Regions from separate parts of the Rhodococcoides fascians A25f genome, predicted to be linked through region 2. Evidence: riboswitches for the same ligand, from Rfam matches in the RefSeq annotation. Region 2 holds a riboswitch; each other region holds the start of a gene.

Region 1 (7,376 bases), 2.6 Mb from region 2:
TGCGGCCCGCGACCTACGACGAGGTCGATTTCACTCTCGCGGCGTTGGGGAACGTCGACCTGCGCGGTCTCGACCTCACGGGGTGCCGGATGCGGGAGGCGAACCTGGTGTCTGCGGATTTTCGGAAAGCAACAGTGCGCTCGGTCGATTTCGCGGGAGCCCGCACTGTCGACGCCAAGTTCGACGAGGCCGACCTGCGTGGAGCCGTTGCCGATCCGTCCCTGTGGGTGAGCGCGAGTGTGCGGGGTGCCAAGATCGAGCTGATGCAGGCCGTGGCATACGCGGGAGCGCACGGTCTCGTCGTGGAGGGTTGACGCGGTCTTCGGACCGGCGCGGCGCGGTCGACCTCGAGCCTGGAACAATGGCCGGGTGACTGCAACGATTCTCGATGGCAAAGCGACCCGTGACGAGATATTCGTCGATCTCACCGCCCGCGTGGCAGCGCTCCGTGAGAGGGGCATAACCCCAGGGCTGGCCACCGTCTTGGTGGGAGACGACCCGGGTTCTGCGGCGTACGTCCGGGGCAAGCACAACGACTGCGCCAAGGTCGGGATCACCTCGATTCGTCGTGATCTGCCCGCCGACATCACCCAGGCCGATCTCGAGGCAGTGATCGACGAACTCAACGCCAACCCCGAGTGCACCGGATACATCGTGCAGCTGCCGCTGCCGAAGCATCTCGACGAGAATGCTGCTCTGGAGCGGATCGATCCGGACAAGGACGCCGACGGTCTGCACCCGATCAACCTCGGCCGTCTGGTGCTCGGTAAGGATGCTGCGCTGCCGTGCACGCCGCGTGGCATCGTGCACCTGCTGCGTCGCTACGACGTGGCCCTCGACGGCGCGCACGCGGTGGTCATCGGCCGCGGCGTCACGGTCGGTCGGCCTATCGGGCTGTTGCTCACGAGACGGTCGGAGAACGCCACGGTGACGTTGTGCCACACCGGAACTCGCGATCTTGCCGCCGAGGTCTCCCGCGCCGACATCATCGTTGCCGCCGCTGGAGTTCCGGGATTGATCACCGCGGACATGGTCAAGCCCGGTGCTGCCGTCCTCGATGTCGGTGTGACCCGCACCGAGGACGGATTGCGCGGGGACGTCGCCGACGGTGTTGCCGAGGTAGCAGGTTTCCTCTCGCCCAACCCCGGTGGTGTCGGACCTCTGACGCGAGCCTTCTTGCTCACCAACGTCGTCGAGCGTGCCGAGCGCACCGCAGCCGAGAGCTGAGCGATCCGAGGATGAACGCCGCCGAGGATTCGCGAGCCGAATCCGACCAGGGATTTCGTGCAGCGGTAGCGCGTAACCTACCGATCGTCGCGGTGTCGGTCGTCGTGCTTGCCGCGCTGGTTCTGGTGCTGGCGGATCGCTGGCGGCGCGGCGCGTTCATCTTCGGATGTGCGGCGCTACTGGCCGCGGTGCTGCGATTGTGCCTGCCCGAATCTCGGGTCGGAACCCTGAGCGTGCGCAGTCGTGGATTCGACGTGCTCGCGTTGGGCTGCGTAGGCGGAGCGATCGTGTTCTTGTCGCTGTCGATCGACCCACTGGGCACCGACTGATACCAGGAGCGGACCCTGGGGGGGAGCCCAGGGCCCGTCGGTGTCAGCGGCGTCCGAGGCGAGCGAGTTCCATCGTCTCGGCGAGCAGTTTCGCCACCGAGTCGGCTTCGGTCAGGAAGCCGTCGTGACCGTCGCGAGATTGGATCACTTCGAGTCCACGGCACTGGGGGAGTTCGCGAGCGATCTCCTTCTGCAAGCGCAGTGGATACAGACGATCCGAATCGACGCCGCCGACGATGGTCGGAACCGGTACCGACGCAAGAGCTTCGGCTACACCGCCGCGGCCACGACCCACATCGTGACGGTTCATTGCCTCGGTGAGTAGGACATACGTCGCCGCGTCGAATCGATTGACCAGCTTTGCGGCCTGGTGCTCGAGGTAGCTCTGTACCGAGTAGCGACCGCCGGCCCACGGATCCTCGTCGTTCTGCGCAGAGTTGCCGAACCGAATGTCGAGTTCGCTCTCGGTGCGATACGTCAGATGCGCAATGCGTCGTGCGATACCCAGTCCGGCCGTCGGAGATGTTCCGGTGGCGTGGTAGTTGCCGCCGAGCCAACCCGGATCCGCCTTGATCGCGGCGATCTGCGTTGTCTGCGTGCCGATCTGGTCGGCTGTTGCCCGGGCTCCGACTGCCAGAACCAGTGCCGCTGCCACTCGATCGGGGCGACTGACGATCCATTCCAGGGTGCGCATGCCGCCCATCGAACCGCCGACGACAGCGGCGAAGCGGTCGATGCCCAGGGCGTCGGCGACGGCTGCCTCGGCGGCGACCTGGTCGCGGATGGAGATCTCGGGGAACGTCGAACCGTACGGTGTGCCGTCGGGCGAGATGCTGCTCGGTCCGGTGGTGCCGCCGCACCCGCCGAGCACGTTGGTCGCCACTACGCACCACTCGTCTGTGTCGATAGGGCGCCCGGGTCCGACCATTCCGTTCCACCAACCGGGCAGTGCATGATCTGCATCCGGCGGGCCGGACACATGCGAATCGCCCGTCAGGGCATGTTCGACGAGCACGACATTGCTGCGGTCGGTGGCGAGTTCGCCCCACCGTTGCACTGCCACAGTGACCTGGGGGATGCGAGCGCCGTTCTCGAGATCGAGACCGCCGATGTCGATGGTGCCCAGCCGCCCGTCCGGAGACGGAAGAACCGCCTCCGGACGAACGCCTGTGTCGCAGCTGTGACTCAAGATGCCGCCGCGCTGAAGCCGACCTCGAGATCGGCGATGATGTCGTCGATTCCTTCGATTCCCACGGCGAGACGAACCAGACCCGGCGTCACTCCCGATGCCAACTGCTCTTCGGGAGTCAGTTGGGAATGGGTGGTGGACGCGGGATGGATGACGAGTGAGCGCACGTCTCCGATGTTAGCGACGTGACTGTGCAGTGTGAGCGCGTTGACGAACTTCTTGCCCGCGTCCACTCCGCCCTTCAACTCGAATGCGACGATCGCACCCTGCCCCTTGGGCAACAACTCCTGGCCGCGTCGGTACCACGGCGACGATTCGAGTCCGGCGTAGTTGATCGAGACGACGTCGTCGCGGCCGGCGAGGAACTCGGCCACCTTCTGTGCGTTCGCCACGTGCCGCTCGATTCGGAGGCTCAACGTCTCGATACCTTGGCTGATGAGGAAGGCGTTGAACGGGGAGACCGCCGCACCGATGTCACGCAGCAACTGCACGCGTGCCTTCAATGCGAATGCAGGCGCGCCGAGATCTGCGAAGACCACACCGTGGTAGCTCGGGTCCGCGGTGGTGAAGTTGGGGTGACGGCCCTGCGTCCAATCGAAGGTGCCACCGTCGACGATGACGCCCGCGATCGCCGTGCCGTGCCCGCCCAGGTACTTGGTCGCCGAATGCACGACGATGTCGGCACCGTGCTTCAACGGCTGTAGCAGGTACGGCGTCGCCACCGTGTTGTCCACGATCAACGGGATGCCGTTCTCGTGGGCCACCGCCGAGATGCCGGGGATATCGAGAATGTCGTTCTTCGGGTTGGAGATCGACTCGCCGTAGAAGGCCTTGGTCGACGGCGTGATCGCGGCTCGCCACTGCTCGAGATCATCGGGATCGTCGACGAACGAGACGGTGATGCCCAGCTTGGGGAGCGTGTAGTGGAAGAGGTTGTACGTGCCGCCGTACAGCCGCGGGCTCGAGACGATGTGGTCGCCTGCCTCCGCGAGATTGAGAATCGCGAACGTCTCGGCCGCCTGACCCGACGCGAGCAACAGCGCCGCGACGCCACCCTCGAGAGCGGCGATGCGCTGCTCCACGACGTCCTGGGTGGGGTTGATGATGCGGGTGTAGATGTTGCCCGGCTCTGCGAGTCCGAACAATGCGGCCGCGTGATCGGTGTTGTCGAACGTGTACGAGGTGGTCTGGTAGATCGGCAATGCACGGGCGTTGGTAGCGCCGTCCGGGGTCTGACCCGAGTGGATCTGCTTGGTCTCGAAACTCCAGTTGGCCGCCGGGTCGGTGAACGGATCCTCGGTGGGTGCTCCGGTGGCGTCGACGATGTCGGGGGTCGAATCGGTCATGGCTGGTGATACTCCGTTTTCTGAAACGAGTCTGTCTAAGACGAATCGAATGTCGAATGATGCTCGAGAAGTCGAGCGTTACGGGGCGTATCGGTACAGCAACACATGCGAGAACCTCCTGACAGGCCTCGGCCCCAGGAGGCCGAAGATTCAGTGGGTCCGCTGCCTGCGGACCCGCGCTTGTCGATTCGGCACTCGGCGTGCCGGATCGGCCCGGTCGTTCACCCGGGGCACCCCACCGCGGTTGGAGGGTTGCCGGCCAGCAAGCCGGGGCTCGATGCTGGCACTCATGACCTGGCGAAGATCTTAGCGGGTGCGGACGTGTCACAGGAACAAGGGCTCGGTGCGGCGGCCGGTGGAACTCGAGCAGATGCTCGGGTGAGGACAATCACCGCGCTGCGACTCGAAAACAGGTTGCCCGAGGGAAGACAATGGTCGGGTTGGCTGTTCTCTTACTCGGTTGCGCTCTGCTGAATCGATTCGGCCGGCCACCGTTCTTGTTGCTCCATTCCACGATCGAAACGAAGGTAGTACCGCTGTGACTGTCACCGATTCCGCTCTTTCCCGAGTCAGCGCTGTGCGCGGCAAGGTCTCGAGTGGTCTGAGCGTCAGTCATCGACCGCACTCGACCCGTCGCAGGCTCGCCATGTTGGCCCTGTCCATCGGCGGCTTCGGCATCGGCACCACGGAATTCGCGTCGATGGGCTTGCTGCCGGACATCGCCACCACGATGGGGATCTCCGAGCCCTCCGCGGGCCACATGATCTCTGCCTACGCGCTCGGCGTCGTGGTCGGTGCGCCCACCATCGCTGCCCTGGCTGCGCGCGTTCCCCGGCGGATGTTGCTGCTGGTGTTGATGGTCGCCTTCACTCTGGGCAACCTCGGAACGGTATTCGCACCCAGTTTCAACGAGCTCGTCGCCTCGCGATTCGTCGCGGGCCTGCCGCACGGTGCGTACTTCGGAGTGGCCGCGCTGGTGGCTGCCCACCTCGCCGAACCAGGTAAACGAGCCAAAGCCGTCGCGATGGTGATGATGGGTCTCTCGGTCGCCAACGTCGTCGGCGTACCGGTGGCAACCTGGATCGGGCAGGCGCTGGGTTGGCGCAGCGCGTTCGCTCTCGTGGCGGTCATCGGTGCCCTCACCGTCGCCGCGCTCGCTGTGTGGATGCCGCGACTCGACGCCATGCCGACCACCAGCCCCATCACCGAGCTCGGTGCACTGCGTCGCAGCCAGGTGTGGATGACCCTGTTCGTGGGCATCGTCGGATTCGGTGGCATGTTCGCGGTGTACACCTACATCGCGTCGACGTTGACCGATGTCGCCGGTCTCGCTCGCGCGCTCGTTCCGGTCGCCCTGATGATCTATGGACTCGGAATGGTCGCCGGCAACTACGCCGGTGGCTGGCTGGCAGACCGGTACCAGCTCAAGGGCACCTTCGTCGGGCTGGCCGCAACTGCAGTGTTCCTGGCGCTGTTCGTGGCAGCGGCACACAATCCGATCACTGCTCTGCTTCTGGTGTTTCTGATCGGCGCATCCGGCTCCTCGGTGGTTCCCGGTCTGCAGACGAGGTTGATGGACGTGGCCGAGGACGCCCAGACGCTGGCCGCATCGCTGAACCACGCCGCATTCAACCTGGCCAATGCCATCGGTGCGGCAGTCGGTGGCGCCGTGATCGCCGCCGGCTTCGGCTACACGGCACCCGCCGCTGTCGGCTCCGGCCTGGCGGTGGCCGGTCTCGGTGTGCTGGCCACCGCCAAGTGGATGGACAAGCGCGCGGCCGCACAGTAGGCCGCCCGGTCCTGTCAGCTGGTGATCGTCGCTGCCGTTCCGCCGAGTGCTTCGGTCAGCGCTGGGGTCAGCTTGTCGATGACGTACGGCAGGCTCAGCACGCTGGTGAAGTAGATCGCACCGGCCGTCACCCCGTCGGTGAAGACCAGGTTGCCGTCCTGCACCGGCTTCAGTGCGTTGTACACCGCTTCTTTCTCCAACTGGGCGCGGTCGCCGGGCCCTTCGGTTCCCCAGATCAACACGTCGGCGACGTTCAGTACAGACAGGTTCTCCAGCGGAATACTGGCCTGAGCGCTACCGTCGGCCGGAACGTACGCGTCGATGTCGTCGGGGATCGCGAATCCGAGCTTGGTGAGAAAGTCTGTGCTCAGTCCGTCCTGGTACGCAATCGCCTTGCCCTCGTAGAACGCGTTCTGCAAGAAGATCGCCTTCTTGCCGGCAAACTCGGGGTGTGCGGCAGCGGCGTCCGCGAACTTCTGGTTCACTCCGTCGATCAACGCATCGACCTCGGTCTTCTGGCCCAGTGCGCGTCCGATCTTCTCGGCCTGGACGTCCCATGGCTCGAAGTAGGCGGTCGACGCGTCGGACTGCGCGAGCGTCGGTGCGATGTCGCTGAGCGTGTTGTACGTGTCCGCCGTCAGGCCGGCATTGGTGGCGATGATCAGATCGGGCTCGAGTGCGGCAATCTTCTCCGTCTCGAATCCATCGTCGTTCGAGAGCACTTCTGGCTGCGCGTCGCCCAGCGCTGCCTGAGCCCAGGGCCAGGTTGCGTACGGCTGTTCGCCGTACCACTCCGTGACGCCGACGGGTATGACGCCGAGCGCCAGCACGGTGTCCTGCTCGGTGTACCCCGCCACGACGATGCGAGTGGGTTCCTCGGGAACGACGGTCTCACCGAACGCGTGCTCGATCGTGACCGGAAATGCGGACGAGTCGGACGAGGAGCCCGTGTTCGCCCCTCCGGCAGGCGACGCCTCGTCACTCGAGTTCGAGCAAGCACTGAGCAGTCCTGCGGTGGTCAGCGCTATCGCGCACACCGCAAGAGTCGTACGTAGTGGTCGGAAGTGCATCGAGACGCCTTTCGGGAGGGTTGGCTAACAAACGGAAGGATAGCCGACCCTAAATTGGACGTGCGGCCGAGTTCGGGATCGACCCGACGGTCCGGCTCGAACCTTCACCGAACCTCCACATTTCCCGACGGACTCCTCCATCTGCGCCCTCTAGGGTCAGTTCTCATGAGCCGCACAGTTCTCGTCGTGGACGACGAGCCCACGATCTCCGAGGCCGTAGCGGCGCGACTCCGCGGCGAGGGGTACCAGGTCGTCACCGCAGCCGACGGGCCCGCCGCCGTCGAGGCCTGTGCGCGATTCGATCCCGACCTCGTGGTTCTGGACCTGATGCTGCCCGGTTTCGACGGGCTCGAGGTGTGCCGCCGCATTCAAGCGTCACGGCCGGTGCCGGTGTTGATGCTGACGGCCAAGTCCGACGAGACCGAC
Region 2 (7,376 bases):
TCCGTCGTCCGGCGACTCGAGGGCAAACCACACTCGGCTCACGCCGAGCGCGACAGCAGCGCCCACGCACACAAGACACGGCTCGACGGTCACCGCAAGAGTCGGGTCCCCCGACGCCGGACGGAACCCGAGCGCCTTGTCTGCCTGTTCCAGGGCGAGCAGATCAGCGTGTACGAGACGTCGCCCCTGCGCTCGCTCCTGTGTGTACGCACTTCCGAGCACCTGTTCGGCATCGAAGACCACTGCCCCGATCGGCAATTCGCCCCGGTCCAGACCCGCGACGGCAACCTCGATCGCGGCACCGATTGCCGAGTCAGTTGCGTGCCCACCCGGCGGGACGTTGCCGTTCTCCACATCCGCTCCGGTCACGACTTCAGGCCTTCGAGGCCTCGTCTGCGGCGACGCGCGTCGGCGATGGCGAACACGAGGGACAGCAACAGCATCGCGAGACACACTCCCAGTCCGGCGGCGACGGCCCGGCCGTAACCACCCGCCGAGGACCCGAGTATTCCGAGATAGATCCCCGATACCGCCGCCAGCGAAATTGTTGCCGAGAGTCGTTGTGACAGTTGCAGGAATGCAGCTGCCACGCCACTCGCTCCGGCCGGGGCGTACTCGAGGGTCAAACCACGATTGGGTGCGTCCACCAGACCGCTCGCGACCCCCGACACGGCTGCGAGTACTACGAAGACGATCACCACATGTTCTCGCGGAACGGTATTGACCGTACCGATGTACCCGGCGACCACTGCGATTTCGACGACAACCGCCCCCACTACCGCCGAACGTCCGAACCTCGACACCAGCCGCCAACCGAAGGCCGAGGTGACCGCCATCATGAGCGAACTCCCGGCCATGACCAACGCCGCGCGCAGAGCACTGAAGCCGAGCCCCTCGATCAGATAGAGGCTGAGCACCGCGTTGAGAGCCAGCACCGCACCGAACCAGAACATCGCCACCAACGTGCCCAAGACGTAACCGCGTCGAGCCAGGAGTGCAGGCAACAGAACGGGCACTCCCCCGTGCGCTGCAAAACGGCGCTCCCACAACCAGAACCCGACCAGCATTGCGCCCGACGCAGCCACCGACAACATCGAGAATACGAACGCCATCGACGACACCAACGGAAGCAACAGCAGCAGCGTCGCCGTACCGAGCGCGAGCAACCCCACGGAATCGACGCGGACACCCTGCCGGGCAATGCGATCCGGTCGCAGATACACCACAGCGAGGATCAGCGTCACCACCGCGAACGGTACGTTCAGCATCAACAACACCCGCCAGCCGACATCCGGATCGAGCCAGCCGAGCAATGCGCCACCGAGCACGGGACCACACAGCCCGGCCACACCGCCCGCCGTGCTGTACGCACCCAACGCCCGTGCTCGTTCCCGACCGGAGAACCGATCGGTGATGATGCCGAGCACCTGAGAAGACACCACTCCGGCACCCACACCCTGGCCGAGTCGAGCAGCCACAACCATCCACGGGTCGGCAGCCATCGCGCCGAGTAGCCCCATGACCGAGAACAATGCGAGCCCGCACAGGAACAACCGGCGACGACCGATCACGTCCCCGAGCCGTCCTGCTGGGACCAGCGCCAACCCGAACGTCAGCGAGTAGCTCGCCAGAATCCATTGGACCTCTGCGGTACCGGCCCCGAGCGAACCGCGAATCGCTGGTATGCCGATGCCGAGGACAGCCGAATCGAGCAGAGTGGTGAACCCTGCTGCGGCGCAGACGAATACCTCTCCGGTAGTACCCGTGGTTCTGGTATCGAGCTGCGTCCCGGGCGGGGAACTCACTGCAGCGATCTCATTCGAGACTCTTCTCGAAGGGATGCGATCCGACAGTCTTGGACGGCAAGCTCCGGTCGAACAATGGGGTGTATCCGGCTGACAGGTACAGGGCCACGGCCTCGGGCTGATTCCAGCCGGTCGTCAGATACACCCGGCGATATCCGCGATCGCGTGCGCTGCGTTCCAGCTCGGCCACAACGAGTTTGCCGAACCCCCTGCCACGGTGCGCCTTCGAGGTCCAAATACGCTTGAGCTCGGCGGTAGTCGAGTCGTATTGCCGGTACGCGCCGCCGGCAACCGGAACACCGTCGTCCAACGCCATCACCAGCACACCGCCCGGAGGGGCGAACTCTCGAGCGGGATAGGACTTCAATTCTTGATATTGAACGCCGGGACTGCGGCCGTACCTGGACGCATACTCCGCCGCCAGCTCCTGCAGCAGAGGTGCCGCAAGCGGATCGTTCTGATCGACTTCGACGAAGTTCAGCCGTACTCGACCGGTGTCGCCAGTGCGAGGGTTCAGATCGAACGTTGCGCTCATGTGCCTCCTGTCTCGATTATCCGTCGACCAGATCTGCGACCAGTTCCCCGATCGCGGGGGCGAACTTGAATCCGTGGCCCGAGAATCCTGCAGCGACAACGGTGTTGCCACTGCGTCCGACGGCGAAGTTGGAATCGGGAGTACTGGTGTACAGACACGTCAGCGGTTCGGCTGTATCGGCGTTCACTCCCGGCAGCCACGTGCGCGCGTACTCGATCAGGCGATCGACTCCCGCGGGATCGGCCGCGAAGTCGCGGGTGTGCGGATCGACGACCGGTCCGGTGGCATGCTCGCCGATCTTGACGCCGTCGGGCGACGACAACCCGTAGATGCCGGCAGTATCGAGAAGTGCACCGGGGTGGTGGATGAAGCTCGGCCACAATTCGTCGGAAAGCAACGGCGCGAAATGCGCCGGCTGCTCCTGCGTGGTGACCAACGGCGGAGTGGCACCGTACGGCGCGAACTCGGCCGTCCATGCTCCCGCCGCGAGAACGACGACATCGGCCACGTAGGTGCGGGTGTCCGTCACCACGTCGGAGCCGGAGATCTCACGCACCGGACTCTCGTATTCGACCGTCGCACCGCGTGAGCGAGCTGCCGCTACAGCTGCGGCGACGCTGTGATCGGCGTGAAGTCGCCCGGCCGCAGCATGGAACAGCACTGTGGTGTCGAATCGAAGACCTGGCCACCGTCGCTGCGCAGCAATGGGTTCCAACACCTCGAACTCCAGACCTGCCCGCTCCAGTGCACCGATCCTCGGATTCACCGTCTTCGGATCTCCATGATCGACGGCTCCTGTGATGTCCAACAGCTCTGTGTCGGTAGCGGTTTCGAGCTCACGCCAAATTCCGTGTGCCCGGGCGGCCAGTGCCACGTAGTTGTCGTCGGCATATGCGTGCCGAAAAATTCGCGAGCTGCCGTGCGAGGCACCGTTCTTGTGCCCCGGCCCGAACTGCTCGAGCAGAGTGACGTCATGACCGCGTCGCGCAATCTGCCACGCCGACGACGCGCCCATGATGCCGCCGCCGACGACTACTACTACTTTCACCGCGCTCCTACGCTGCGGGCTTGCGAGGCAACCCGGGCGGGTTGATGACGGACTCGGACACGGCCTCGGACTGCAGACCCCAGCGATCGATCACCTTCTGGTAACTGCCATCGTCGATGGCATGTTGCAGTGCCTCACGGACGGCCTCGATGAGACCGTTGTCCTTCTTCGTCAGCACCGCGATCTCACCCTGCAACGCATCGCCGGCACCGGAGAACGTCCCGACAACCTTCGATTCCCCACTGGTTGCCGCGTGGTAGACGGCAGAGGGGTTCGGCCCGAGATAACCGTCGATGCGCTTGGATCCCAATGCCAAGTAGTAGTCGGAGGTGTTCTGGTAATACGCCAGCTCGGCCGGCGCGAGACCCTCGGCCACATTCGCCTCGTTCCAGTCCACCAACAGCTGTTCCTGGTTGGTGCCGGACCCGACGCCGATCTTCTTGCCGGCGATGTCCTGACGCTTCTCCACCTTCCAGTCGGTGTCCTTCTGGGTCTCGAAGGCGAGATTGTCGAGCCGGTAGGTGGCGAAGTCGTACTTGTCTTTTCGCTCCTCGGTGACCGTGACATTGGAGATGAACACATCGTTCTCGCCGGAATCGATCTTGACGAAGTTCTGCGACCAGTCCGCAACCTGCAGATCGACGTCCAGCCCGAGAATATCTCCGACGAGGTAAGAGAAGTCGACCTCGGATCCGACGATGGAGGTGTCGTCGGTGGCGTAGAAGCGCAGCGGCGGCGCAGTTCCGCCCGCGCCGGTGACGATCAGCGTGCCTCGATCTCGAATGGCCTGTGGCACTTTTGCGGCGATCTCGTCGACCTTGTCGACTCGGACTCTTTCGGTCTGCTCGGGTGTGAGGTCGAAGCTTTGCCCGTCCTCGGTCACGACCTGCGACTCGGCCTCGGGTTCGCTGCAGGCGGTCGCGGTGAGCGCCACGATGGCCAATGCTGCGGCCATGACCGTCAGCCTGCGTGATGGTTTCGACATGAGTGTTGTCCGTCTTTCGCTGAAGTGAGGTGGTCTACAGAACGTGAGAGAGGAAAGATTTGGTCCGCTCGTACTGCGGGGAGTCGAGAAGCGCTGCAGGAGTGCCCTGTTCGACGATGACGCCGGCGTCCATGAACACGATGGTGTCGGCGATGTCGCGTGCGAAGGCGACTTCGTGCGTGACGATCACCAGCGTGGCACCACCGCGGGCAAGTCCGCGGATGACTTCCAGTACCTCGCCGACGAGCTCCGGATCGAGAGCCGAGGTGGGCTCGTCGAACAGAATTACTTTGGGACGCAACGCCAGTGCTCGCGCGATGGCAACTCGCTGCTGCTGGCCCCCGGAAAGCCGACGCGGGTAGTCGTGCGCTTTCGCGCCGACACCCACCCGCTCGAGCAGCGCGAGCGCCTCGGGCTCGACGTCGACGCGCTTACGCTTCTGCGCCGAGATGGGAGCCTCGACGACGTTCTCGAGCACGGTCAGGTGCGGAAACAGATTGAAGTTCTGGAACACGAACCCGATCTGCGAACGCTGACGCAGAATCTCACGGTTGCTCAGCTCGTGCAGCTTGGCACCCTTGCGTTCGTAGCCGACCAGATCGCCGTCTACCCGGACAGTCCCCTGGTCGACTTTCTCGAGGTGGTTGATGATGCGCAGCAGGGTCGATTTACCGGATCCGGACGGGCCGATGACTGCGGTGACCTCCCCGGGCCGGACGACGAGGTCGACGCCTTTGAGCACTTCGAGGGAACCGTAGGACTTGTGTACGCCGCGCACCTCGACGGCATAGGTCTTCGCGGTCGTCGTGGCATCGAGTGTGGTCATCGTGTCGCTCCTCGCGGGGCGAGAGTGATCTCGGCCAACTTCGTTCGCAGCTTCTGGATCGGCGTCAGCTCGACGGTGCGGACAGCTCCCTTGGCGTAGTGCCGCTCCACGTAGTACTGCACCACCGACAGAATCGAGGTGAGAATGATGTACCAGACGGTGGCCACCATCAGCAGCGGTACCACTCGGCCGCTTCGTCCGTAGATGACTTGAACCTGGTAGAACAGCTCGGCGATGGCCATGACGGAGACGATCGAGGTGCCCTTGAACAGGCTGATCACCTCGTTGGCCGCGTTGGGGAGAATGCCTCGCATCGCCTGCGGAAGAATGATCTTGAAGAACTCTCGCCTTTTCGGAATACCCAGTGCTGCAGACGCTTCCAGCTGTCCCTGATCTACGGAGATGATACCGGCGCGGACGATCTCAGCGGAATATGCAGCCTGATGGAGAGCGAGTCCGACGATCGCAGCCGTCGACCCGCTGATGACGTTGTTGACGTCGAACTCGAAGAAGCTGGGTCCGAACGGAATTCCCACCGACAGGGTTTGGTAGAGATACGCGATGTTGAACCAGAACAGCAGCTGCACGATCAGAGGAATGGATCGGAACGCCCAGATGTAGAACCATGCAATCACCTGTAGGACAGGATTGTTCGACAATCGCGCGACCGCCAAGGCGATGCCGAGCGCGAAGCCGATCAGGGTGCCCCAGAACGTGAGCTGGATGGTGAGCCACAGGGCCGAGAGCACCGATTGCGCGGTGAAGTACTGGGCGAACGTGCCCCAGTCCCAACCCGGATTGGTGGCGAAGCCGTGCAGGAACTGGGCAACCACGACCAGGGTGGCGATGCTGATCACCCAACGCCACGGATGCCATTTCCTGGCCAGCACGAGTTGCTCGTCGGGGACCTGTGCGTCGTCACCGGGGTTCGAGGCCGCAGGTCGAGCTTGTAGTTGAGTCACCGGAACCGCCGGGCCGGATGGGCAGCGATCATCGCTGTGTGCCTTTCGAGGAATTCGAGCTGTGAGTACGCGAATCGTCAAGCGTGCGTACAGGTACAGATGCTCATCAGCAGTGCCTCCATCGGTCCTGGCGGTAGCACCCACACCTTCGGCGAGGAAGGGGGTTGCTGCGACGTCATCGAGCCAAGGTCTCTCGGTCGCTCTGGATGGTGACAGGAATGTATAGAACGTGGGATTGAAAAGTCAAGTGCGAGTGTCACTTCGGGTTGAAATCACGATGATTTCAACCCTTGCCGTCAGAGCGATCGGCCGAATGCTCCCCGAAAGCGGGCGGCGGGATGCGCGTCGGGCAGGCGATCGACACCGGTCAGCTTGCGCCTGACGGTGCCGGTCTCGTATTCACGCTTGGCCAACCCCCGCTGCTGCAGGACCGGCAGTACGTGTTCCACGAACTCGACGTAGCTTCCGGGAAGGGTGGAGTTGATGACGTTGATCCCGTCGACACCGGCGTCGCGCCACTGTTCGAGACGATCGGCGATGGACTCGGGCGTTCCCACCACCCGGCCGCTCCGAGTCCGCATGTGCGCGAGATCGCGAACGGTGGGTTCTCTGTCGGTGATCGCTTCGCGAAGCCACGCCAACGTGCTCTGCGACCCCTCCCCCTGCACTTCGCCGATCGGGGTGTCCAGATCGTAGAAGCCGAGATCGATGCCGATTCCGCCGGCGGCATGCGCGATCATCGCCTCGTCGTCGACGAACTCGTCCAGCTCCGCTTCCTTCCGCCGCGCCTCGTCATCGGTGCTCCCGATGACGAATGACAGCCCCTGGTAGAACTCGAGATCGTGTGCCGCTCTGCCATTGTCGACCACCAGCCGCCGTGTGTCGGCAATCAGCGCCTGGGCGGCCTCGGGTGACGGGGACGCGATGAACTGCGCTTCGGCATTTCGGGCCGCGAAGCGTCGACCCGTCGGCGAGGAACCTGCCTGAAACAGCACCGGCGTGCGCTGCGGCGACGGCGCAGACAGATGCGGCCCTTCGACGCGGTAGCGCTTGCCCACGTGATCGATCGTGTGCACTTTGGAGAAGTCCGCGTGCACCCCGGTCTCCTTGTCCTGCACCAGAGCTCCGTCGTCCCAGGAACCTTCCCATAGCTTGTAGACCACCTCGACGTACTCGTCCGCCCAGGCGTATCGGTCCTCGTGCAGGGCCAGATCG
Region 3 (7,376 bases), 120 kb from region 2:
TGCGCGACGGTGACCTCGGGGAACCGCTCACGCAATGCCGTCACCAGTTGCGCGGCCGAGAGCGATCCGCCGCCGTTGGCGAAGAAATCGGCGTTCTCGTCCGATACCTGAGCACCGAGGATGTTGGTCCACAGCTGCGCCACCCACCCTGCCGTGCCGCCGAGCGCCGACGCACCAGCCGAGCCGGGCAGTGGCCAAGGCAGAGCGTTGCGGTCGACTTTGCCCGAGGTGCGCGTGGGCATCTCGTCGACCAATGCGAGGCGCGGTACGAGCGCCGACGGAAGCTGCTCGGCCAACAGTGTTCGGGCGGCCTCGAGATCGAAATCGGGGTCGGTGCTGGCGAGGTAGCCGACCAGAACCGAGTTTCCCGCACCGGTCTTGCGCACGGCCGCAGCAGCACCGCTGACACCCGGAAGTGCTTGCAGCGCATTGTCTATCTCGCCGAGTTCGATGCGTCGACCACCGAGCTTGATCTGATCGTCGGCGCGGCCCTGAAAGAGCAGGCCTTCGAGCTCGAGCTTGACCAGATCGCCGCTCCGATACGCCCGCTCCCATCCGAGTGAGGGCATGGGCGCATACTTTTCGGCGTCCTTGGCCGGATCGAGATACCGCGCCAGTCCGACGCCGCCGATGACGAGTTCTCCGATGTCACCGACCTGTACCGGAGCGCCCGACGCGTCGACCACAGCCAGGTCCCACCCGTCCAACGGCAATCCGATGCGGACGGGACCCTTCCCGTCCATGATGGCCGCGCACGCGACGACCGTTGCTTCGGTGGGGCCGTAGGTGTTCCAGACCTCGCGGCCCTCGACGGCGAGTCGCTCGGCCAGCTCCGGGGGGCATGCTTCACCGCCGAAGATGAGCAGCCGCACCGCCTCCAGTGCGACCGCGGGCCACAGCGACGCGAGGGTCGGCACCGTCGAGACGACACTGATGTCGCGGGAGACGAGCCACGGACCGAGATCGAAGCCGGACCGCACCAGCGAACGCGGCGCGGGCACAAGGCACGCACCGTGTCGCCACGCCAACCACATCTCCTCGCACGACGCGTCGAACGCCACCGACAGGCCGGCGAGCACGCGGTCGCCGGGGCCCAGTGGATCCTTCTGCAGGAACATGCGCGCTTCGGCGTCGACGAACGCCGCCGCGTTGCGATGACTGACCGCAACGCCCTTGGGTGTGCCGGTGGAACCCGAGGTGAAGATGACCCACGCATCGTCCTCGGGAGTGGGTGGCACAGCGCTGTGTTCGGGTTCGTCCTGGGGGATGTCCTGCTTGGGGGCAGTACCGGCCGCGATACCGCCTGCGGTGACGATGGCCGTCACCTTGGCCTCCCCGAAGACCAGCTCGGCGCGCTCTTCGGGGTCGTCCGCGTCGACCGGAACGTAGGCAGCACCGGCCGCGAGGATGGACAGAATGGCCACGTAGAGCGAAAAGGAACCCGACGGCATGCGGATGCCGACGCGATCGCCGCGCCGGACGCCGGCATCGGCGAGCCACTTGGCACCCTCGGCGATGTCGTCCAACAATTCGGAGTAGCTGACCGACACGGCACCGTCGTCGATGGCGGGGGCGTCGGGAAAACGATGGGCGGTGTCGCGGAGAACGTCGATGAGCGTCCGGGCGGGAGGAGCGAGAGACGAGCGAAGAAACGCCGCCGGTGCAGGCGCGATGTCCGCGCTCGAACCCGGCAGATCGTTCTCTTGATGCACAGACAACCGGGCGTCCTTATCGATTCGTTGGCAAGTGACTCTGTGGTGCTGGTGAGCAGCAGCGCCGTTGGTTATCTCACGTTCTGTTTGCCAGCAGGTGAACGAGCGCGCGTTCCCACCGCGGAAATCCTACTGCTGCACACGTGTGAGTCCCGGGTTGACAAAACCGCAGCGGGTTTGCAAAGGTTCTGTCCACGGTCACGAGTACCAGCATCAAGCCCCGGCTAGCTGGTCGGCAACCCTCCTCCGCGGTGGGGTGCTCCGGGTGACGACCAGGCTGTTGCCGGAAAACCGGCGCGGCAAGCGCGGACTCGTTCACGAACTCTTCGGTTGCGGGTCCCTCGAACGTGAGGGCTTGATCTGTCATGACATCTGTACTTTCCCGCCCCTGTGCTCCTTTTGCCCCTGTTTCGGGCACGGATCTGCAGGTACCCCTGGTGCAGGGTGGCACGTGCACCTACGCCAACTTCGACTACGCGGCCAGCGCGCCGGCCCTGGCGGCAGTGACCGATCGGATCGCCGAACTGCTGCCGTTCTACTCGAGCGTGCATCGAGGTGCCGGCTACGCCTCGCGCGTCTCGACGGCTGCCTACGAGAAGGCTCGGGTGACCGTCGCCGATTTTGTTGGTGCGCAGAAGGATTCGGTGGTGGTTTTCACGCGGAACACCACCGACTCGCTCAATCTGCTGGCCGCGTGTGTGCCGGGCGACACCGTGGTGCTCGATATCGAGCACCACGCGAACCTGCTTCCGTGGCGTGATCGCCGCGTCGTGGTGGCCGCGTCGACACTTGCCGAGACCATCGACCGTCTCGACGCCGAGCTGGCCGTGAAACCTGCTGCACTGCTGGCGATCACGGGTGCATCGAACGTCACCGGCGAGGTTCTTCCCATTGCGGAACTCGCAGCTCTGGCACATCGGCACGGCGCGCGGATCGCGGTGGACGGAGCTCAGCTGGTTCCGCATCGCCGCATCGACATCGCTGCCCTCGGCGTGGACTACCTCGCCTTCTCCGGGCACAAGCTGTACGCACCGTTCGGTGCGGGAGTGCTTGTGGGCGCGCGTGATTGGCTCGACGCCGGTGAGCCTCACCTGGCCGGTGGCGGCGCGGTACGCAGCGTGAGCATCGACCACACGGAGTGGGCCCCAGCACCTCAGCGGCACGAGGCAGGCACTCCCAACGTGCTCGGAGTTGCCGCACTGGCTGCAGCCTGTGAGGCCATCGCGGGATTCGACGACGCCGAGCTGCAGGCACACGAGCACGAATTGTCGTCCCGACTGCGGGCCGGCCTGGCGGATCTGGAGGGCGTCGAACTACTGCAGGTGTGGGCCGACGCGCCCGACACCGTCGGCATCGTCACCTTCACGGTGGCCGGACGCGACCCGGGTGAGGTGGCTGCGTATCTCTCGGCCGAGCACGGCATCGGCGTGCGGGACGGAAAGTTCTGCGCGCATCCACTGCTCCGCCGGCTGGGCCATGCAGACGGCGCGGTTCGAGCCAGCATCGGCCTCGGCAGTTCCTCGGCCGATGTCGACCGGCTCGTCGACGCACTCGCCGCCCTGGTGGAGTCCGGGCCGGACTGGCACTACGAAGAGGACGGCGGCTGGTGGAACCCCGTGCCGGACCCTCGACCCTTTCCGGGCCTGGTCGACGGGGCCGCCGGGGTTGGATCCCCGTGCACCCCCTCGGACGGTTAGCATGGCGTCATGACCGTGAGTGTCGCGTGGCTGGGCAACCGCCACTGGTGCAACAGATACGTGGATCTGTGCCGCACTGCGTCCGGCTCGTGTTCGATTTCGGCTCCGCTCCGACCGAATGCGTTCTCCGACTTCTAGAATCAGGACCACCACTCATGTCGCACAACCACACTCGCGTCGCTGTCGAATTCGATGCGATCTGGTCCGAACTGACCGTGGCTCCGGACGCGGACATCGTCCGAATCCAGGCCTCCGACCTGCGGGAAGCGCAGCAGCAACGCGCGCGGCTACGCGCCGAAACCGTCGAGCGCGGCGAGTCGGCCGACGGTACAGCTGTGTTCCTCGACCTCGAGATCCACATCGCGGCCGATGCTCGGACGGCTCGTCGCGAGTTCGCCGGACTGGACGCGCCGATCAGCCCGTCGTCCGTCCGCTACGTCGGTACACCATCGGGATTGGCCAGTCTGATCTCCGACGTCACCGCGGCCGACGTCGCCGACGGGGTGACGTTGCAGGTCCACGACGATGTGAATCGGCAGTCGACATTCCTGAGCTCCGGGGTGCTGCCGCTGCTCGGATCGCGCGGAACTCGGTTCGACGTCGATGCCGTCGACGAAGTCCTCGGAGCATCGCGCATCGCCCCGACCCTCGCATCCTGAGGGCTCGTGTCCTGAGGTCTCGCGTCTTCAGGGCGTCGGGGGTCAGGTGACGTCGATGGCCAAGCCCGCGGTGATCCGCAACAATTCGGTGTACGTCGATCGAAAGATCGTGTTGGTGTGGCCTGCCGCGGCCCACACCTCGGCGTGACCGGCCAGATCCTGGTCGACGAAAGTGTCCAGGTTCGTGGGGTGGCCGACCGGTGCGATACCACCGATCGGCTGCCCGGTCGCGTGTTTGGCCGTGTCGAGATCCGCCCGTGCCAACCTGCCACCGAGACGCTCACCGGTGTGCTCGAGATGAACATTGTGCGCTCCGGACACGAGCAACAGCACCGGCTCGTCGTCGAGCAGAAACACCATCGACTTCACGATCGCACCCACCTCGACACCCAGTGCCGCAGCGGCATCGGCGGCAGTGTGGGTGCCCTCCGGACTGTTCACCACCACTCCGTGATGACCACGTGAAATCAGAGTGTCGGCCACATGGGCTGCATTCGGATGAAGTAGCCGGGACATGAACCAACCCTATTGCCCCAGCCTCGTTTACGCAGATGTGTCGAGATCACCGAACAGTCTCAATCGCGCCATCCCGCCGTCGGGGAAGATGTCCATCCGAACCTCCGAGACCGGAGTCTCGTGGTCGAGTACGAAGCGATGCCGGGTGTCGGGCTGCAACGTCGTTCTCGGCAACAGCTCGATCCATTCGCCGTCACCGAGCCGTCCGCGCAACGATGCGGCACCCGGCGCATTGCCGAGGAAGCACGTGGTGTCGAGCTCGGCGAGGCGGACGAGTCCGGTGCCCGCCAGTTGCACCTGGACCCAGTCGTTCGCATCGTTGCGTCGACGCGAGGTCTCCCAGCCCTCGCCCATCGACCGCGGAGGACCGGGGAACAGCAGATTGTTGGGGGAGCTGTAGAACATGTTGGAGCATGCCGAGACGTAGGCACCGTTCTCGAGGGCGGCCAGGTCGACCGGCCCGGCCGCGAGGAACTTGGGGTCGGGCTTGCCGCGGCCGAGGACTCGCAGGCGAGCCACTCCGCCGTCGGGATAGATCGACAGCTTCACGTGCGTCCACCGAGCGTCGGAGGCGACCTGGAATCTGTTCTCGCTGTCACCGTTGACCGGACTACGGGCGACGATGGTGGTCCACTCGGTCTGCGTGCGGAGCTCGTCCGGGGAGGCAAACCCCTCGACCTCGGCGGCCTCGATCGAGATCTCCGGCGGGTAGTTGCCGGTGAACCACGAGGTGTCGACGACGATCGCCGATACGACGCCGGGTGCCCCGAGACGCACGATGGCCTCGTCGTATCCGGCCTCGCGGCGCCGACGCGTCTCCCAACCGTCGTAGATCTGACCCTTGTGTCCGAACGTCGCCGTCGAATAGTCGGCTTTGCCCGGACTGACGAGATTCTCCTTCTCCGCGAACGTCTCGTCGTTCGCCCACACCACTGCGCCTCCGAGAGTGCGGACGGCGAGATCTGGCAGTGGCAGGGGGAAGGTGGCAGTCATGGGATCACACTTTACTGGTCTCGCGTGAGCTCACCGGGTGGTGTGCCCGCCGACGCCGCAGTGCCGCGGCACCCAGGAGTGCCGTACCGGCCAGGATGTAGAGCGCCAGTCCGAGTGCCGGCTGCCCCAGCCCGGTGCCGGAGAAGTACACGATGCTCCGCACGCCCTCGGTGCCGATGCCCGGGGTGATCCAGCGCCCGATCGAGGCGTAGAGCGACGGCAGCACATCGGCTCCGAATGCTCCTCCTGCGCTCGGGTTTCCGAGGATCACGAACAGTACGATCGCGGCAGGCACCGCAGCGACGCCGATCAGTGCGCGCAGGCCCATGGTGACCAGTCCGGTGGCGAAGACCACGCCGGTGCCCAGCAGGGTGAGTGGGAACCAGTGGCCGGCAAAGGTTTCCAGAACGTGGGTGGTGAGAAACGCTCCGAGCGCTCCGGAAGCGAGGGAGTACACCGCGAGAATGCCGACGTGCATGTAGGTTTCGCGGCGCGAGGACGGTGCCCCGATCAGCAGTCCGAATGCCGCGGCCAGCAGGTAGCCGCCGACGACCCAGCCGACCGAGAGGTAGAAACCGGACAACCCTCGGTTGTCGTGGACCCCGACCGGGATCTCGTCGCGAACCACGAACTGGCGGCCCTGCGCGGCGTCCACCTCGGTGAAGATCGATTGCAACGCGGTGGCCTCGGAACTGCCGGCCGCACTGGCAGTGATGAGCGTGTCCGTTCCGTTCGCGCCGACGACATAGGCCCCGATGATGTCGCGGTCGCGGAGCAGCGAGCGAACCTCGGCGGTGTCGACTGCGGTGCGTGCGTCGAGCGGCGCACCGTCGATGGCGTCCAGACGATCGGCGGTCTGCTGATCGAGTCCTTCCGGGAGGCCTGCTTCGGTCACCACCGCGATCGGGATCGCGTGCGGCGTCGGCTGATGGAACGCCGAGACATAGCTCAGGATGAAGCCGAGCTGTAGCACCAGGACTGCGGCGGCGAGCAATGACATCTTGCGCATGGGTGAACTCCTGAACCGTGTGAAATCTGCGGGGTCGAATTCCGCGAGCCTTGTCGATACCCGAGGTATTCAATACTCTAGGTATCGTGATTGCCGAGGAGCAAGAAAAGTGGGGGTCGACACAGTCGCAGCGACGACCGCAGCGTGCCGACGTGCGAGACCGATTGCTCGCCGCCGCTGCCGACGAGTTCACCGAAAAGGGTTATGCAGCAGCCAAACTCACTGATATCGCGGACCGCGCCGGCTTCACCAAGGGGGCCGTGTACTCGAACTTCGAGTCCAAGCAGGCGCTGTTCGCCGAGTTGCTCGCCAAACGCTCACTCGACCTCGCGGCCCGCGTGCTGGCCCACATCTCCGATCTGGATTCCGGTGCCGCAGCAGGAGCGGGCGGCAACGAGATCGCCTCGTGGGTGGTCGCCGAACCTCGCTGGCCGCTGCTCACCGTCGAGTTCGGCATCCTGGCCGGACGCGACCCGGCCGTCGCCGAGCGCTACCGCACCGACCGTCGAGCGCTGCGGCGTGAGCTCGAACGTCTCATCGCCGAACGCGCGGACCAGTGGGGCGTGGGCGACAAGTTCGATGCCCGACGCGTCGCGACGTCACTGACGGCCTTGATCTCCGGATTGGCCGTCGAACATTCGGTGGATCCGGAGGACATCGACGAGGGAATCATCGCCGACGCGGTGTCCGAACTGTTCGCCGGAGCGATAGCTAGGGCACATCTCGATTGAGGGTGACCGCACCGGGTAACCACGCAAGATGAATGCTCAGAATCCGGATCCGGACGTCA

The links. A riboswitch is a leader RNA that binds a small molecule or an ion and turns the genes downstream of it on or off. The one in region 2 is predicted to bind S-adenosylmethionine.
Region 1: linked by a shared signal. The riboswitch ahead of BH93_RS17405 (bifunctional o-acetylhomoserine/o-acetylserine sulfhydrylase) and the one ahead of BH93_RS05375 (amino acid ABC transporter permease) in region 2 are both predicted to bind S-adenosylmethionine.
Region 3: linked by a shared signal. The riboswitch ahead of BH93_RS04750 (aminotransferase class V-fold PLP-dependent enzyme) and the one ahead of BH93_RS05375 (amino acid ABC transporter permease) in region 2 are both predicted to bind S-adenosylmethionine.

What each region holds. Positions count from the first base shown of each region.
Region 1 is NZ_CP049744.1:3,692,134-3,699,509, reverse strand. Features, by position in the region: gene BH93_RS17425 (pentapeptide repeat-containing protein) at 1-314, shown strand, start outside; gene BH93_RS17420 (bifunctional methylenetetrahydrofolate dehydrogenase/methenyltetrahydrofolate cyclohydrolase) at 370-1,227, shown strand; gene BH93_RS17415 (DUF3017 domain-containing protein) at 1,239-1,556, shown strand; gene metX (homoserine O-acetyltransferase MetX) at 1,600-2,745, opposite strand; gene BH93_RS17405 (bifunctional o-acetylhomoserine/o-acetylserine sulfhydrylase) at 2,742-4,091, opposite strand; SAM riboswitch class IV at 4,263-4,386, opposite strand; gene BH93_RS17400 (MFS transporter) at 4,738-5,880, shown strand; gene BH93_RS17395 (ABC transporter substrate-binding protein) at 5,895-6,950, opposite strand; gene BH93_RS17390 (response regulator transcription factor) at 7,116-7,376, shown strand, end outside.
Region 2 is NZ_CP049744.1:1,129,651-1,137,026, reverse strand. Features, by position in the region: gene BH93_RS05405 (nucleoside deaminase) at 1-369, opposite strand, end outside; gene BH93_RS05400 (MFS transporter) at 366-1,805, opposite strand; gene BH93_RS05395 (GNAT family N-acetyltransferase) at 1,816-2,340, opposite strand; gene BH93_RS05390 (FAD-dependent oxidoreductase) at 2,357-3,355, opposite strand; gene BH93_RS05385 (transporter substrate-binding domain-containing protein) at 3,396-4,373, opposite strand; gene BH93_RS05380 (amino acid ABC transporter ATP-binding protein) at 4,408-5,199, opposite strand; gene BH93_RS05375 (amino acid ABC transporter permease) at 5,196-6,089, opposite strand; SAM riboswitch class I at 6,277-6,374, opposite strand; gene BH93_RS05370 (LLM class flavin-dependent oxidoreductase) at 6,458-7,376, opposite strand, start outside.
Region 3 is NZ_CP049744.1:1,008,911-1,016,286, forward strand. Features, by position in the region: gene BH93_RS04745 (Pls/PosA family non-ribosomal peptide synthetase) at 1-1,712, opposite strand, end outside; SAM riboswitch class IV at 1,909-2,024, shown strand; gene BH93_RS04750 (aminotransferase class V-fold PLP-dependent enzyme) at 2,078-3,409, shown strand; gene BH93_RS28110 (hypothetical protein) at 3,419-3,547, shown strand; gene BH93_RS04755 (hypothetical protein) at 3,565-4,068, shown strand; gene BH93_RS04760 (YbaK/EbsC family protein) at 4,111-4,584, opposite strand; gene alc (allantoicase) at 4,612-5,577, opposite strand; gene BH93_RS04770 (hypothetical protein) at 5,582-6,586, opposite strand; gene BH93_RS04775 (TetR/AcrR family transcriptional regulator) at 6,739-7,317, shown strand; gene BH93_RS04780 (DUF6480 family protein) at 7,346-7,376, shown strand, end outside.